3 regions of the Sphingobium sp. CFD-2 genome follow, and region 2 is predicted to be linked to each of the others. Evidence: riboswitches for the same ligand, from Rfam matches in the RefSeq annotation. Region 2 holds a riboswitch; each other region holds the start of a gene.

Region 1 (4,930 bases), 280 kb from region 2:
GTCGCAAACGGTCGCTCCGGCAGTTGCCGACTATCGGCCGACCGATCCGCAGATCGCGTTCCACCTCGGCCGCTTCATCGAACAGGTCCGCGCGATTCCGGCTGACGCCATCATCGTCCGACAGAACTGGCTCCGGGCCTATGAATGGACCACGGATCGCGGCGCGGCGGCCTTGAACGATTATGCCCGCAGCAACGACCCGTTCACCAAGGTCGGCCGGCAACAGGTCGCCGTCGAGGTGTCCAGCGTCATCCGGGCATCGAACGACAGCTTCCGCGTGGCCTGGACCGAGCGTCACTATGAGAACGGCCAGCTTTCCACGACCGAACGCTGGACCGCGATCCTGACCATCGTGATCCAGACCCCGCGCGACGCCGAGCGTCTGCGTGCCAATCCGCTCGGCATCTACGTCAACGCAATCTCATGGTCGCGGGAGATGAGCCAATGATCTCCGCGACCTTCCGCCAAGCCGGCTTTACCGCTCTCCGCAAACCCGCCTTCGCGGCTTTGATGCTGTCCGCCACCATGCTCGCCGGCTGCGCCACCAACCGGACGCAGTTCAGCTACGACGCCGACGTGCCCTCGCTACCCGTCGTGGAGGCCCCCGCAACTGACGATCAGTCTCGTCCGTTGCATACGCCGCCCGCATGGACGGTCGCGCGCGGCGGGACCGCTGCCGGGACATCGGCAGGCCGGGTCGAGAACGCCAATGCCGCCGCCCGTGTCGAGCCGCGCCGCGAGGGCTATTATAACGCCATCCAGATCTATCCCTGGTCGGAAGGCGCGCTCTATCAGGTCTATGCCGCACCGGGACAGATCACCACGATCGCGCTGGAGCCGGGCGAGAGCCTGACCGGCGCGGGTCCGATCGCGGCAGGCGACACAGCCCGCTGGATCATCGGCGATACCGAGAGCGGTAGCGGTGCGACCCGGCGCGTCCATATTCTCGTGAAGCCGACCCGGCCGGACATCGCCACAAACCTCGTCGTGACGACAAGCCGGCGTACCTATATGATTGAGCTGCGTGCCCGCGAGGCGCTCTATATGCCGTCCGTCGCCTGGGCCTATCCTGCGCAGCCGGCAGGGCAGGGTCAGACCGTTCCCGCCGCGCCGATCATCCCGACTGAGGCGGCGCGCAACTATCGCTACGGCCTGACCGGCGACAATCCGCCGTGGAAGCCCATCTCCGTCTTTGACGACGGCCGCCGCATCTATGTCGTCTTCCCGCGCGGCATCGTGCAGGGCGAGATGCCGCCGATCTTCGTCATCGGCTCCGATGGCGAAACCCAGATCGTCAACAGCCGCATTCACCAGAACATCCTGATCGTGGACCGCCTGTTCGGCGCCGCCGAATTACGCCTTGGCAGTGGCGATCGTCAGCAGACCGTCAGGATCGTCCGCATCGAGCAACGGCAGGCCGCACAGCCCGCAAAGGCGACCGGAGAATCCCCGTCATGACCGAAGACACGACTACTGTAGAAGCCGCACCGGACACCACCGCGCCGATGCGGCTGCGAGCCGAACCGCCCCGCGTCACCCGTCTGTCCCGTAAGACGCTGGCTGGGGTAGGAGCCGTCGCGCTGTTCGGGATCGGCAGTGCGCTGATCTATGCCCTCCAGACCCGCGATATGAGCGGCAGCGGCGAAGAACTCTACTCGACCGAGAATCGTGCAACGGCGGACGGGCTATCCGGCCTGCCGCGCGACTATACCGGCCCCGTCCTGGGGCCGGCCTTGCCCGGCGATCTCGGCGGCCCGATCCTCGACGCGCAGAACAGGGGGCAGCCTGTCACGCCGCCGGTCATGGCGACGCCCGCCGTCGATCCCGCCGAACAGCGCCGCATCGCCGAGGAAGAGGCCGCGCGCGTCAGCCGCGTCTTCTTCCAGACCGCCCCCGGAACAGGGGCTGCAAGCCCGAGTCTCGCCGGCCTTGGTCTGACCGGCCAGCCTGGTGCTGCCGGCACGCAGGACCGGCATACCGCCTTCCTCAATGGCCCGGTGGATCGGCAGACTGTCGCCCTGGACCGCATCATGGCCCCCGCATCACCCTACATCCTTCAGGCCGGAGCCGTGATCCCGGCAGCGATGATTACCGGCATCCGTTCGGACCTTCCCGGCCAGATCACCGCGCAGGTGACGGAGAATGTCTATGACAGTCCGACCGGCAGCCTGCTCCTGATTCCGCAGGGGACGCGCATCATCGGCCAATACGATGCCGGCGTGACCTTCGGCCAGCGTCGTGTCCTTCTCGTCTGGAACCGCCTGATCCTGCCAAACGGCCGCTCGATCGTGCTGGAGCGACAGCCCGGAGCGGACGCCAGCGGCTATGCCGGCCTTGAAGATGGCGTTGACTATCACTGGTGGGATCTGATGAAGGCAGCCGGGCTGTCAACGCTGCTCGGCATCGGCACCGAACTGGCGACCGACGACGAGGACCGGCTGATCCGCGCCATCCGCGACGGGGCGCAGGACACCATCAACCAGGCCGGGCAACAGATCGTCCAGCGCCAGTTGCAGGTCGCCCCGACGCTGACCATCCGACCGGGCTTCCCGGTCAGGGTCATCGTGACGCGGGATCTCGTCCTCGAATCCTACAGGAATTGAACATGGCAAAGCTGAAACTCGGCCCGCTTCCAGACGACAAGCCGGTGAAGTTCACGCTGGAACTGCCGGCGCAGCTTCATCGCGACCTGACCGACTACGCCGAGGTGCTGGCCCGCGAGAGCGGCCAGACCCCCGCCGATCCCGTCAGGCTTGTCGTGCCGATGCTGGAACGGTTCATTGCCACGGATCGGGGATTTGCAAAGGCTCGACGGTCAGCCGGGTAATCGGCTGACGGATTCACCTGATTCCCGACAGAGTATGGCCGCGCCGTGCAATCTGGATCAGTCCCCGCTTGCTTCACACACGGCTTAACCTTACGGCAATCATTAGGTTTGCAATAGTGAGCCTATGATCGCGCCGGTTCCCCGAGAGGGGATTAAAACGGGAACGCGGTGAGGATGGTCCGCCATCCGAATCCGAGGCTGTCCCTGCAACTGTGAGCGGCGAGCGCGATGCACACGGGGTTTCGGCCTCAAGCCACTGAGCGAGAGCTTGGGAAGGCCGTGCATCAAGCCTTGACCCGCAAGCCAGGAGACCTGCCGGCGTCTGGTCGCTCTTGCTTTGGTCCAGGGGATGGCCGGGGCACGGTGTATTCCGTCTGAGCGACGAACGTGCGGCGGGGGCCGCATCGGTCGTGTGACGGGCGCTTGAGGCGTCCGCCCGCTCTCGCGCCCGACCGTTCGTGACGGCACGCCCCCGCCCGACAGGGTTCGGCGCCAGGGGGGCTATGGAGTGAGACTTTCGACGATTTCGCGGTTCGCGCTGACGGTGGGGCTGTCGGCGTGGGGCATACAGGCACAGGCGGCCGACAGTGATCCTGCCCCTTCGGGCGAAGAATCCGGCAAGCCCAAGACGCAACAGGAAATCGTCGTCACGGCCAACAGCCGCGAGGAATTGCGCGACATTCTCTCGCCGGGGGTGGTCTCGGTCGTCTATCCCGACGACACGCGCGGCGAGCACAAGGCGCTGCCCGATCTGCTCGACCAGATTCCCGGCGTCTACGTCCGCCGCGTCGGCGGCACGGGCGGCTATACGACTACGAGCATCCGGGGCAGCGCGCCCAGCCAAGTCAACATTTACATCGACGGCGTGCCGTTCAATCTCTCCAGCGAGACGGCGGCTGATATCTCCACGATCCCGATTTCCAACGTCGAGCGCGTCGAGGTTTATCGCGGCGTCACGCCCGCGCGCTTCTCCGGTGCGCCGCTGGGCGGCGCGATCAACATCGTGACCAAGATGCCGACCGACCTGAGTGGCACCGTGTCAGCCGGTGCGCGGTCCTATGGCGGTCGCCAGTTTTCGGGGAACTTGAGCTTTCCGCTGCTCGGCGGCGGTCTTCTGCTCGGTCTCGACATGGAACGCAGCAAGGGTGAATTCAAATATCCCCTCATCGCCGCGCGCATCCTGGACGGCATCGAATATGGCGACGGAGAATGGAGTGGGGACGGCCTATCCAACACGCCGTGCAGCATCTCTTCCGAATATCAGCCGGTGCGCGCCATCAATCCTGTCTGCCAGTTCCCAACCACGCGGCAGCGGCAGAATAACAGTTTCCAGCGCGACAATGTGATGGTGAAATGGCGCAACGACAATATCACCGCCAAATATTCCTTCACCCATATGGACCGGTACATGCCGGAGATTGTGCCCACTCAATATGGTGGACTTCAGGGCTACAGCCTCATCGATCTCCCGGAATACACATTCCCCCAGGTGAACCTGACCGCAGGCTCGCTCGCCAGTTTGGGCGTTCCCTTCAACAAGCGGCGTCAGCAGAAGCAATATCAGCATGACGGTGCGTTGAACTGGCATGACCGCTTCGGCGACCTCGAACTGGCGCTGAACCTCAACTTCATGGACCAGCGCAAGCGGTTCAACAATTACGACATGGCGGCACCGTTCGGCGTCGGCAGCCGCACGGCGCTGTATCACACCACCCGCTACGGCCTGACCGCCGACGCCAGCTACACGCTCGGCGCGGAGTGGGATGTGACGCAGCTTCTCGAATTGCACGTCCAGCATAATTGGGAGACGATGCGCTACGACGCCGACAACCTCATCAATTCGGTGACAGGCTTACGGCGCGGCGATTATTATCAGCATTACAAGCGTCAGCTCACCAACATCCAGGTTCAGGATACGCTCACATTCCACACGCTGGGCGACCTCCAGGTGGCACCGATCTTCCGGATCGAGAAGCTGACCGGGCCGGTGCTGGGGAGCCAGGACAACCCCTTCGGTCCGTCATCCGGAAATTACGGTTGGAAACCGACATGGAGCGTCAGCGCCAAGAAAAAGGTGGGTTCGGACTGGCTGCTGTTCGCCAG
Region 2 (4,930 bases):
GCGGGCAGGCGCTTCAGGGTTATGCCCTCCGACACCATGCGCGCGTCGCAGAGGATCGGCGCGCCCGCCTGAAGCGCGGCGATGGCGTCCCGGGCGAAGGACGGCGAAAAGCGGATGTGGGAAGCAAGTCCGACCAGGCCCGCCGCATGGATCATGCGGACGGCGATGCGTTCCTCCTCGGGCGAGAAGCGGGCAAGGTCGGCTTCGGCGCGAATGGTGCGGAAGGACTGCCGATAGATGGCGGCTCCGTCGGTTTCGTAGCTGTGGGGCATCAGGGCCTTCCGAACAGGGCGAGGATTTGTCGGGCGGTCAGGCCGGTTTTTTCCGGCGGCGATCCGGCGCGGGCGTTGCGGGACAGGTCGAAGCGGCCCTGCCGGCCGGTGAGGACCAGCCCTGCGGGCCTTTGGCGGGCGCAGCCCTTGGCGCAGCCGGACACATGCAGCGACCCTTCGACAAGGGGCGCGAGCCGGGTGGCGAGGCCGCGCGTCTCGACGCTTGCCTGCGGGCATGCGGGCGCGCCGGGGCAGGCGTCGACGCGGAGCAGGCCGTCAGGAGAGGCGTGCTCCGCACTGTCTGCGCCGCCCTCCAGGATCAAACCGCGCCATGGGGTGAGGCGCAGGGCCGTGACATGCGGTTTCCCGGCCAGCGCGATAAGGCTGTCGGCGTCAAACTGACCGAAGGGAATGCCGTGGAAAGGCCCCGATGCCTCCGCCAGCAATCGGGACAGCGGGCGGGATGGCGCGGGCGCGATGTCGGCAGCGGTCGGCAGCGGGGCTTCGTGCCGGGCGGCACGGCCCGATGCGCCGCCGCCCGTGGCAAGGAACCAGCGGGCAAGCGCAATCAGGTCGCGCGCCGCCGTTTCAACGCTGGTGGGCGAACCCAGCGGACGCCCCTCCACCCGCAGCAGCAGCCTGCCCGCCTCGCTGCGCTCGAACCGGAAATCGGCGGGGACGGCGGCAAGACAGGGCGCAGGCCCGGCATCTATGGCGATCCCTATCTTGGAAGGAAGCTGGGGCAGCTCATCGATGTGGGCGATCAGGCTGAGCGCGATGCTTTCCGTGTCATCCCCGGGCGATGAATCGGGAGCGAGCAGGAAATTGCGGCGCGCTTCGCGGGCCGGATCGTGATCCGTAAGGCCCAGGGCGACAAGGTGCCGGAGCAGCGGGCCATGGCCTTGTTCCGTCACGCCGCGAAGCTGGAGCGCGGCCCGGTTGGTGAGGTCGACAAGGCCATTGCCGTGAAGACGCGCGGCTTCGGCAAGGCCGATGGCCTGGGGAACGGTCAGGCGGCCCAGCGGTGGACGGACCCGCACCAGCAGCCCGTCGCCCGCCATCATCGGGCGCCATGCCGTCGGGCACCAGCCGCGAATGGCGGCGGACGATGCGCTTTGCGCGTCTGGCAACGGACCTTACCTCCCACGTCGCAACGACGGCCGGAGGGTTCACCCCCAGCCGCATTTCGTCGCCCGTGCGGAGAACCGAGCCGTGACCATCCCCTGGACCATGGCTAGAGCGACCTTTGCGTTCGGCAGGTCTCCTGGCTTGCGGGTCGTCGCTTCGGCACGGGCCTTCCCGGATCGCTCCAGTGGCTGGCCGTTCCCCGGGGGGAACCGCACGTCCTTGCCTTGCTCGCCGCTCACAGTTGCAGGGACAGCCACGGATTAGGGAGTCTCCTCCCGCACCGCGTTCCCATTTAAGCCCCTTCGGGGCACCGACGCGATCGATGGAGCGGGCGGAACCCGCTCCAAAAACGCTCATAGGCCGGGCGGAAAGGAAAGGGAAGAGGCCTTCGGACGGGAATCGTCAGCGCGTGACAATGGTGGAATGCCAGTCTGTGCGATGTTCCCAGCCGCGCCTCTCCAGTTCCGGCGTCGCCTCCTCGCTCACCGGATAGCCCAGGCACAGCAGGCCGAGGCAGCGCCAGTTTTCCGGAATGGCGAGCAGGGCGTCTACGGTCGGGCGGTCGAGGATCGAAACCCAGCCCATGCCGATGCCGCGCGTGCGGGCAGCCAGCCAGAGGGTGTGGATCGCCATCACGCAGCTATAGCGGCGCGCCTCCGGCATGGTGATCGCGCCCAGCCTGTGGCCGGTTTCCGTGCCTTCGTCGCAATAGACCGCGAAAAGCACCGGCGCTTCGCGCAGGCCGTGCAATTTCAGGCTTCGGTACAGCCTGTCTTCCTCCCCCCGATAGATACTGCCCGCCTCGATCACCTGCGCGTCGACATGGGCGGCAAGATCCTCGCGCAAGGCGGGCGTTTCGATCCGGACGAAACGCCAGGGCTGCGAAAGCCCGACAGAGGGCGCGCTATGGGCGAGGGCAAGGAGCCGTTCGACCTCGCTCTCGTCCAGCGGATCGGTGAGGAAATGGCGCACGTCGCGGCGCAGGTGCACCAGTTCCTCGAAGGCGGCGATGTCGAAGGCGGTGTGTGTCAGAATTCGATTCCCGGCTGGGCCTTCACGCCGCTGCGGAAGGGATGTTTGACGAGGGTCATTTCAGTGACGAGATCGGCCGCCTCTATCAGCGCCTCGGGCGCGTTGCGGCCTGTGACGATGACATGCTTCATTTCGCCCCTGGCGGTCACGGCCTCCAGCACCTCTTCGACCGGAAGATAGTCGTAGCGCAGGACGATGTTGAGTTCATCGGCAAGGACCATGTCATAGGCCGGATCGGCGATCATGCGTTTCACCTCATCCCATGCTTCGCGTGCAAGGGCAATGTCCCGCGTCCGGTCCTGCGTGTTCCAGGTGAAGCCTTCGCCCATCGGCTTGAATTCGACATTGTCGGGGAATGCATCGAACACCCGTTTTTCTCCGGTGGTCATCGCGCCCTTCACGAACTGCACGACGCCCACCTTCCTGCCATGGCCGATGGCGCGGACCACCATGCCGAGCGCGGCGGTCGTCTTGCCCTTGCCCTTGCCGGTGTGGACGATCAGCAGGCCCTTTTCCTGCGTCTTGGTCGCCATGATCCTGTCATGGGCGGCCTGTTTCTTCTTCATCTTTTCGGCATGCTGTTCGGGCGTGCGTTCGATCATTGCGGGGCATCCTTGAGTTGGGAGAGAAGCATGGCGGCGCTGTTCGACCGGGGTTTCCAAAGGGCGCGGTCCAGCGCTTCGTGGAGGCGGGCGGCGGTCTCCCGCAGGGCGGCCGGATTGGCTTCCGCCATGAAGGCGCGAACCGCCTCATCCTCGATGAAGGCGGCGTGGACCGCGTCGAAATGATGGTCCTTCACCGCATGGGTGGTCGCGGCGAAGGCGAAGAGATAGTCGACGGAGGCCGCGATCTCGAACGCGCCCTTGTAGCCGTGGCGCATCATGCCCGCGATCCATTTGGGGTTGGCGACGCGGGCGCGGACGATGCGGCCGATCTCGTCCTCCAGCGTGCGGATGACGGGACGTTCGGGACGGCTGTGGTCGTTATGATAGCTGAGCGGCCTCCTGCCGGAGAGATGCTCGACCGCGGCGGCGATGCCGCCCTCGAACTGGTAGTAATCGTCGCTGTCGAGCAGGTCGTGCTCGCGATTGTCCTGATTCTGGATCAGCGCGTCGGCTTCGGTCAGGCGCTGCGCGAAGAGGCCGCGTTCGCTGTCGCCTTCCACCCCGCCGCCATAGGCATAGCTGCCCCAGTCGAGATAGACATTGGCAAGGTCCGACCGGTCGTGCCAGATCTTCTCGTCGATCATCGCCTGGAGGCCGGCGCCATAGGCGCCCGGTTTCGAACCGAAGACGCGGCTTCCCGCGCGGCGCCGCGCGGCCTTTTCCGGCGTGCCCTGCGCGATCAGCGCGGCGGTTTCGATGCGGTGGCGGGCGGCGGCCGGATTGTCCTCGTCCGGCTCGTCCAGCGCCATGACGGCGCGGGCGGCGCTGTCGAGCAGGTCGATCTGTTCCGGGAAGGCGTCGCGGAAGAAGCCGGACACGCGGAAGGTGACGTCGACGCGGGGGCGGTTCAGTTCCGCGATCTTCATGACCTCAAAACCGATGACCCGGCCCGAAGCCCAGTCCCAGCGGGGCCGGACGCCCATCAGGGCCAGCGCCTGCGCTATGTCGTCGCCGCCGGTCCGCATATTGGCGGTGCCCCAGGCGGAAAGGGCGATGGCGCGGGGATAGTCGCCCTCGCGCTGGAGATAGTCCTGCACGATGAGATCGGCGGAGCGCTGCCCGAGATTCCATGCCGCCACCGTGGGCACGGCCCTGGTGTCGACCGAATAGAAATTGCGCCCGGTGGGGAGGACGTCGGGGCGACCCCTGGTGGGCGCTCCGGAAGGGCCCGGGGCGACGAAATCGCCGTTGAGGGCTTTGAGGAGTGCGGCTTTTTCGGCCTCTCCGCAGCCATCGACGCGCGGGGCGAGATCGGTTTCGATAGCCTTGAGAACCGCAGCGCTCCGTGGACCGGGAGCGCCTTTCCGGCAACTGCCGTCATCCCCGCACGCGCGGGAATGACGATGTTCCAACTCATCGAGCAGGCGGATGGCGTGAAGTTCCAGCCGTTCCACCGTGTCGCCCGTGCTGCGCCAAGGTGCTCCTGTCAGGCTTTGCAGCGCTTCCGGCCGGGGTCCGGCCCAGGGCGCGCCCATCGTGCAGTCGAGCGGGTCGAGATCCAGCCCAAGATCATCCGCCAGCGCACGGAGCAGGGACTGCTGGCCGGCATCGTCCATACCCCTTGGGCAGCGGGCAAGGGCCATGAGTAGGTCGCGGCGAAGCGAACCCTTCGGGCTTTGCGTGAAAACGTGCAGCCCGTCGCGTATCTGCATTTCCTTGAGTTCGCACAGATAGTTGTCGATCGCTGCTAAAGCTTCGTCTCCGCTTCCCTGCGCGCCTGAATCCTTGTCCAGCCCTTGCGAGGCGGCGAGGGCCAGAATGTCCTTGCGCAGCGTTTCCAGCCGGCGTGGGTCCATGCCGGCGGCGAGATAATATTCGTCGACCAGAGCCTCC
Region 3 (4,930 bases), on a different replicon from region 2:
CGCAGCGCAGCTTGACGGCGCTGCGCACAAGGGCACAGCGCAGCTTGACGGCGCTGCGCACAAGGGCACAGCGCAGCGCAAGGACGCGGCGCGGGTGAACGCCGCGCCGCGTCATTAGGCTATTTTCAGAAGCGCACACGCACGCCGCCGAAGGCCGACCGGCCATAAGTGCTATAGCCATGGACCGTGGCGTATTTCTCATCGGTCAGATTGTCGATGCGGCCGTAGATTTCCAGATTTTCCCGGATCGGGAAAGACGCCCGGACGTTCGCCGTCGCATAGCCGTCCAGCCGCACCATATTGGTCGCATCGTTGAAGCTGTCGCCTACCATCGTCACCGTCGCGCCGGTCGACAGGCCGAAGGGCCAGACATAGTCCGCCGAAACGCTGACCGCATTGGCGGCGCGGCGCGGCAGCCGGGCGTCGGTATTGCGGTCGCGCGCATCGACATAGCTGTAGGCGGCGGTGACGGTCAGCGCATCGACGGGCCGCAGCGTCAGCATCGCCTCCACGCCCTTGGCGCGGGTGCGGTCCAGATTTCCGTAGAGCGAAGTCGCATAATCGAAATTGATCTGGTTGCGCGTAACGCGCCGGAACGCCGTCAGCGAGAGCATCGCCCGACTGCCCGCCAGGCTCTGGTCGAAACCGATGTCATAGCTTTTCGACCGCTCGGGCTTGAGTGCGCGGTTGCCGCTGAAGCTGTCGTAAAGCTGATAGAGGGAGGGTGCCTTGAAACCCTCACCATAGCTGGCCCGAAAATTGGTGGAGCCGCCATTGGGGGTGTAGTTCGCATTTGCACCGAAGGTCGTCGCGCCACCGAACTGGCTGTGATCGTCATGCCGGACGCCGCCGGTCAATGCGAGGCCCGCAAACGGCTTCACGACTGCGAGGGCATAGACGCTGTCGATGTCGGCCTTTGCCTTGCCCACGACTTTGTCGCCCGTGAAGAAATCATGATAGAAGAAATCATAGTCCGGCCGTTCATGCTCGTAACCGAAGATGAGCCGGGCCTGATCGACCGGTTGATAGACGCCTTCATATTCAAAGCGCAGATTGGTGCCGGAGAAGCCGTAATCCGGCGCCTCGCCCCGCTGGAGCATATAATCGCGGTCATTGCGGAACCAGGTGACGGCGGCGCGGTTGGTCAACTTGCCGTCGAACAAGGACAGGTTGAGACCCGCATAGCCGATATATTGGTCGAGCTTGCTGACATCGCTCGATTCCATCGGCGCACCGAAGAACAGGTCGGTGTTGAGATCGGCATGGATATAATAGCCGCGCAGGTCGAGGCTGAGATTGTCGGCAAAGGCCAGTTTCAGCTTCGCGTTGGTCGCGAGATTTTCGTAGCCGTCCTTTTCAGTGCCGTTGGCGGCGGCGGAAATGCCGTCGGTGTTGAAATAGGCGATGCCGATGCCGCCGGACACCATGCCAGTGGCACCGGAAATATCTGCCTTTGCATTCAGCGTGTCGGCATAGCCAAAGTCGACCGAGGCGTTGCCGGCCAAACCCTCTGCGGGCGCGCCCGTCATGATGTTGACGACACCGCCGATCGCCTGACTGCCATATACCACGGAATTGGAACCGCGCAGCACTTCGATCCGCCTTATGTTGCCGGTCAGCAGATTGCCAAAATCATAGGCATCGCCAATCCCGCTCGGATCGTTGACCTTTACGCCATCGATCAGCACCAGCGTCTGCGTCGTTTCCGCCCCCCGCAGTGAAACGCCAGTGACCCCGCCCACCGCATCGGCCCGATTGAAGCGCACCCCCGGCGTGGTGGCCAGCAGGTCGACGACGCTGACGCTCTGGCGGGTGCGGATGGTGTCGGCGTCGATGACCGTGACTGCCTGGCCGACCTCGTCGCGCGGCTGTTCGATGCCCAGCGCGGTGACGATGATCTCATCCTCCGCCAGGGCGGGAGCGGCCGCGAGCAAGGCGGCGATGGAAATGGAAATCCTCAACATGTCTATATTCCCCCTGAGCGCCGGTGCAACATGGCTCAGGGCGTCCGCTTGCGCGGCCGGACGGGGGAAATGGCCGGCGCCCGCGCCCTCCCCCCGCACCGATGCGGCCCTGCGCCGCTTCGTCGCTCAGACGGAGAACACCGTGCCATGGCCATACCCTGGACCAAGGCAAGAGCGACCATGCGCCGGCAGGTCTCCTGGCTCGCGGGTCAATGCGGCGATGCACGCCTTCCCGGACTTGCGTCCAGTGGCCGGCCCCTGGGCCGAAGTGCATCGCGCTCACCGCTTACAGTTGCAGGGACAGCCGCGGAATAGGACGGTTTCCCGTCCGCACCGCATTCCCGTTTTCAGCCCCCTTCGGGGCACCGGCGCGATCTTCTTTTTGCGCGCGAAGGCATTGCCCCGCCCGCGTCCCGCGCCATAAGGGAAAGCGGCGGCCATGCCAAGAGGCAGCCATGGAAGGAGATTGCATGCCGTTCGCCATCAGCCCCGCCGATGTCGAGGATGCGGCGCGGGTCATCGCCCCTGCCGCCATCCGCACGCCGCTGCTGGAAAATGCGGCGCTCAACGCCCGCTGCGGCCGGCGCGTGCTGGTGAAGTTCGAAGGCGCGCAGCACAGCGGATCGTTCAAGTTCCGCGGCGCCTACAACCGGCTGGCCCGCCTGGACGCGGCGGAGCGAAAGGCGGGGGTCGTCGCCTGGTCTTCGGGCAATCATGCGCAGGGCGTGGCCCTTGCGGCGCGGTTGCTGGGCATGGCGGCGACGATCGTGATGCCGGCCGACGCGCCCGCGATCAAGACGGCGAATACGCGGGCGCTGGGCGCAGATGTCGTGCCCTATGACCGCTTCACCCAAAGCCGGGAGGAAATCGCCACGAGGCTGGCGAATGAACGGGGCGCGGTGCTGGTGCCGTCCTTCGACGATCCCTTCATCATGGCCGGCCAGGGGACGATCGGGCTGGAGATCATGGAACAGGCCGCCGAAGCGGGGGCGGAGATCGGCCAGATCCTCGTCAATTGCGGCGGCGGCGGCATGGTGTCGGGAATTGCGACCGCCGTGAAGGCGCGCCAGCCCGGCGTCGCGATCCTGGCGGTGGAGCCGGAAGCGTTCGACGATACGGCGCGCTCGCTGGCGAGCGGCGTGCGGGAAAGCGTATCGCCCGATGCGCGGTCGATCTGCGACGCCCTGCTGTCTCCCGCGCCGGGGGCGCTGACCTTTCCCATCAACCGGGCCTATCTGTCGGGCGGCCTTACGGTGAGCGACGATCAGGTGCGCGACGCGATGCGCTTTGCCTTTTCGGCCCTCAAGCTGGTGGTGGAGCCGGGCGGGGCCGCGTCGCTGGCGGCGATGCTGGCCGGGCTGGCTCCGGATGCCGACGGGGCGAGCGTCGTGGTGATCTCCGGCAGCAATGTCGATCCCGACAGCTATGCCCGGATCATCGCGGGCGGCGCATGATGCGGCTGATGGGGGCGGTTCTGGCCGGCGGGCGGTCCAGCCGGTTCGGCAGCGACAAGGCGCGGGCGATGCTGGATGGGCGCAGCCTGCTGGAGCATGCGGTGGCGGCGCTGGGGCGGCAGGTCGAAACCGTGGCGGTCTGCGGCCGGCAGGTGGAGGGGATGATCGGGCTGGCGGATCGGCCGGCTGCGGACATGGGGCCGCTGGGGGGCCTGAACGCGGCGCTGCATCATGCGCGGGCGCTGGGTTATGACGCGGTGCTGACGACCGGATGCGACGTGCCCGCCTATCCGGACGGGCTGGCGGAGGCGTTGATCGGACAGGGAGCCGCCATCCTCAAGGGGCAGCAGCTGATCGGCTTCTGGCCTGCTTCGCTGGCTGGCGAGCTGGACGCGCATCTGGCGGAGGAGAATAACCGGTCGATCCGTGGCTGGCTGGAGCGGGTGGGCGCGCGGATCGTGGAGCGGCCGGAGTTCGTGCTGCCCAACATCAACCGGCCCGAGGATCTGGAGAGACTCACCCGGCCGGGTCGAGACGGTCGTCAGGCGTGAAGGCCAACATGCGCGGCGAGGTCGGCAGGCGCATGCGTTCCGGCCACCGCCTCCCCGATCAGCAGCAGGGTCGGGTCGTCGTCGCTGATCGTCCGCACCAGAAAGGCGAGCGCCGACAGCTTGCCCCGGATCAGGCGTTCATTGGGCAGGGAGACGTTGACCGCCACCATCACCGGCGTTTCGGGATCGCGTCCGGCGGCGATCAGGCAGCGGCCGATCTCGCCCGCCGCCGCGCGGCCCATATAGATGCCGAGCGTGCCGCCCGGACGGGCCAGCGCTTCCCAGTCGAGCCGCAGCGGCTCGCCCGCCTTCAGATGCGCGGTCACCAGCGTCAATCCCCGCGCCACCCCGCGCAGGGTGAGCGAGGCATGCCCGCTCGCCGCCGCCGCGCTGGCCGTGGTGACGCCGGGGCAGATGCGCACGGCAACGCCCGCCTCCGCCAGATGGGCGATCTCCTCCGCCGAGCGGCCGAAGACCGAGGGGTCGCCGCCCTTGAGGCGGACGACGCGGCGGCCCGCCCTGGCGGCCGCGAGCAGCAGGTCGTTGATGCTGCCCTGCGCCTTCGAATGGCGGCCCGAACGCTTGCCGACGCTGACCCGCTCGACGCCTGGGGGGATGAGGTCGATCACGCCCGGCCCGACCAGCGCGTCGTGGAAGACGACATCCGCCGCCGCGATCAGCCTTTCGGCCTTGCGGGTGAGCAGGTCCGGATCGCCCGGTCCCGCGCCGACCAGCCAGACCTGTCCGGGGGCGATGAGATCATTCGGCTGCATGAAGCGTCTCCTGCATGTTTTGGGCAAGGATATTGGCGAGCGCGGGCCGGCACGATCCGCAATTGGTGCCCGCGCCCAGCGCCCTGCCGATGGCGGGCACATCGACCAGTTGCCGTTCGCGGATCGCGGCGACGATCTGGTTGAGGCCGATGTCGAAGCAGACGCAGACGGTCGCGCCCTTGTCTCCA

The links. A riboswitch is a leader RNA that binds a small molecule or an ion and turns the genes downstream of it on or off. The one in region 2 is predicted to bind cobalamin.
Region 1: linked by a shared signal. The riboswitch ahead of LDB29_RS22985 (TonB-dependent receptor domain-containing protein) and the one ahead of LDB29_RS24195 (cobalamin biosynthesis protein CobG) in region 2 are both predicted to bind cobalamin.
Region 3: linked by a shared signal. The riboswitch ahead of LDB29_RS12820 (TonB-dependent siderophore receptor) and the one ahead of LDB29_RS24195 (cobalamin biosynthesis protein CobG) in region 2 are both predicted to bind cobalamin.

What each region holds. Positions count from the first base shown of each region.
Region 1 covers NZ_CP084406.1:589,342-594,271, forward strand. The annotation lists gene trbF (conjugal transfer protein TrbF) at 1-448, shown strand, start outside; gene trbG (P-type conjugative transfer protein TrbG) at 445-1,458, shown strand; gene LDB29_RS22975 (TrbI/VirB10 family protein) at 1,506-2,603, shown strand; gene LDB29_RS22980 (DUF2274 domain-containing protein) at 2,606-2,827, shown strand; cobalamin riboswitch at 2,945-3,162, shown strand; gene LDB29_RS22985 (TonB-dependent receptor domain-containing protein) at 3,336-4,930, shown strand, end outside.
Region 2 covers NZ_CP084406.1:872,723-877,652, reverse strand. The annotation lists gene LDB29_RS24200 (precorrin-8X methylmutase) at 1-272, opposite strand, end outside; gene LDB29_RS24195 (cobalamin biosynthesis protein CobG) at 272-1,336, opposite strand; cobalamin riboswitch at 1,509-1,730, opposite strand; gene bluB (5,6-dimethylbenzimidazole synthase) at 1,803-2,411, opposite strand; gene cobO (cob(I)yrinic acid a,c-diamide adenosyltransferase) at 2,429-3,034, opposite strand; gene cobN (cobaltochelatase subunit CobN) at 3,031-4,930, opposite strand, start outside.
Region 3 covers NZ_CP084405.1:2,595,294-2,600,223, forward strand. The annotation lists gene LDB29_RS12815 (ABC transporter substrate-binding protein) at 1-118, shown strand, start outside; gene LDB29_RS12820 (TonB-dependent siderophore receptor) at 126-1,964, opposite strand; cobalamin riboswitch at 2,134-2,349, opposite strand; gene LDB29_RS12825 (threonine/serine dehydratase) at 2,435-3,418, shown strand; gene LDB29_RS12830 (molybdenum cofactor guanylyltransferase) at 3,418-3,969, shown strand; gene cobA (uroporphyrinogen-III C-methyltransferase) at 3,960-4,742, opposite strand; gene LDB29_RS12840 (nitrate reductase) at 4,729-4,930, opposite strand, start outside.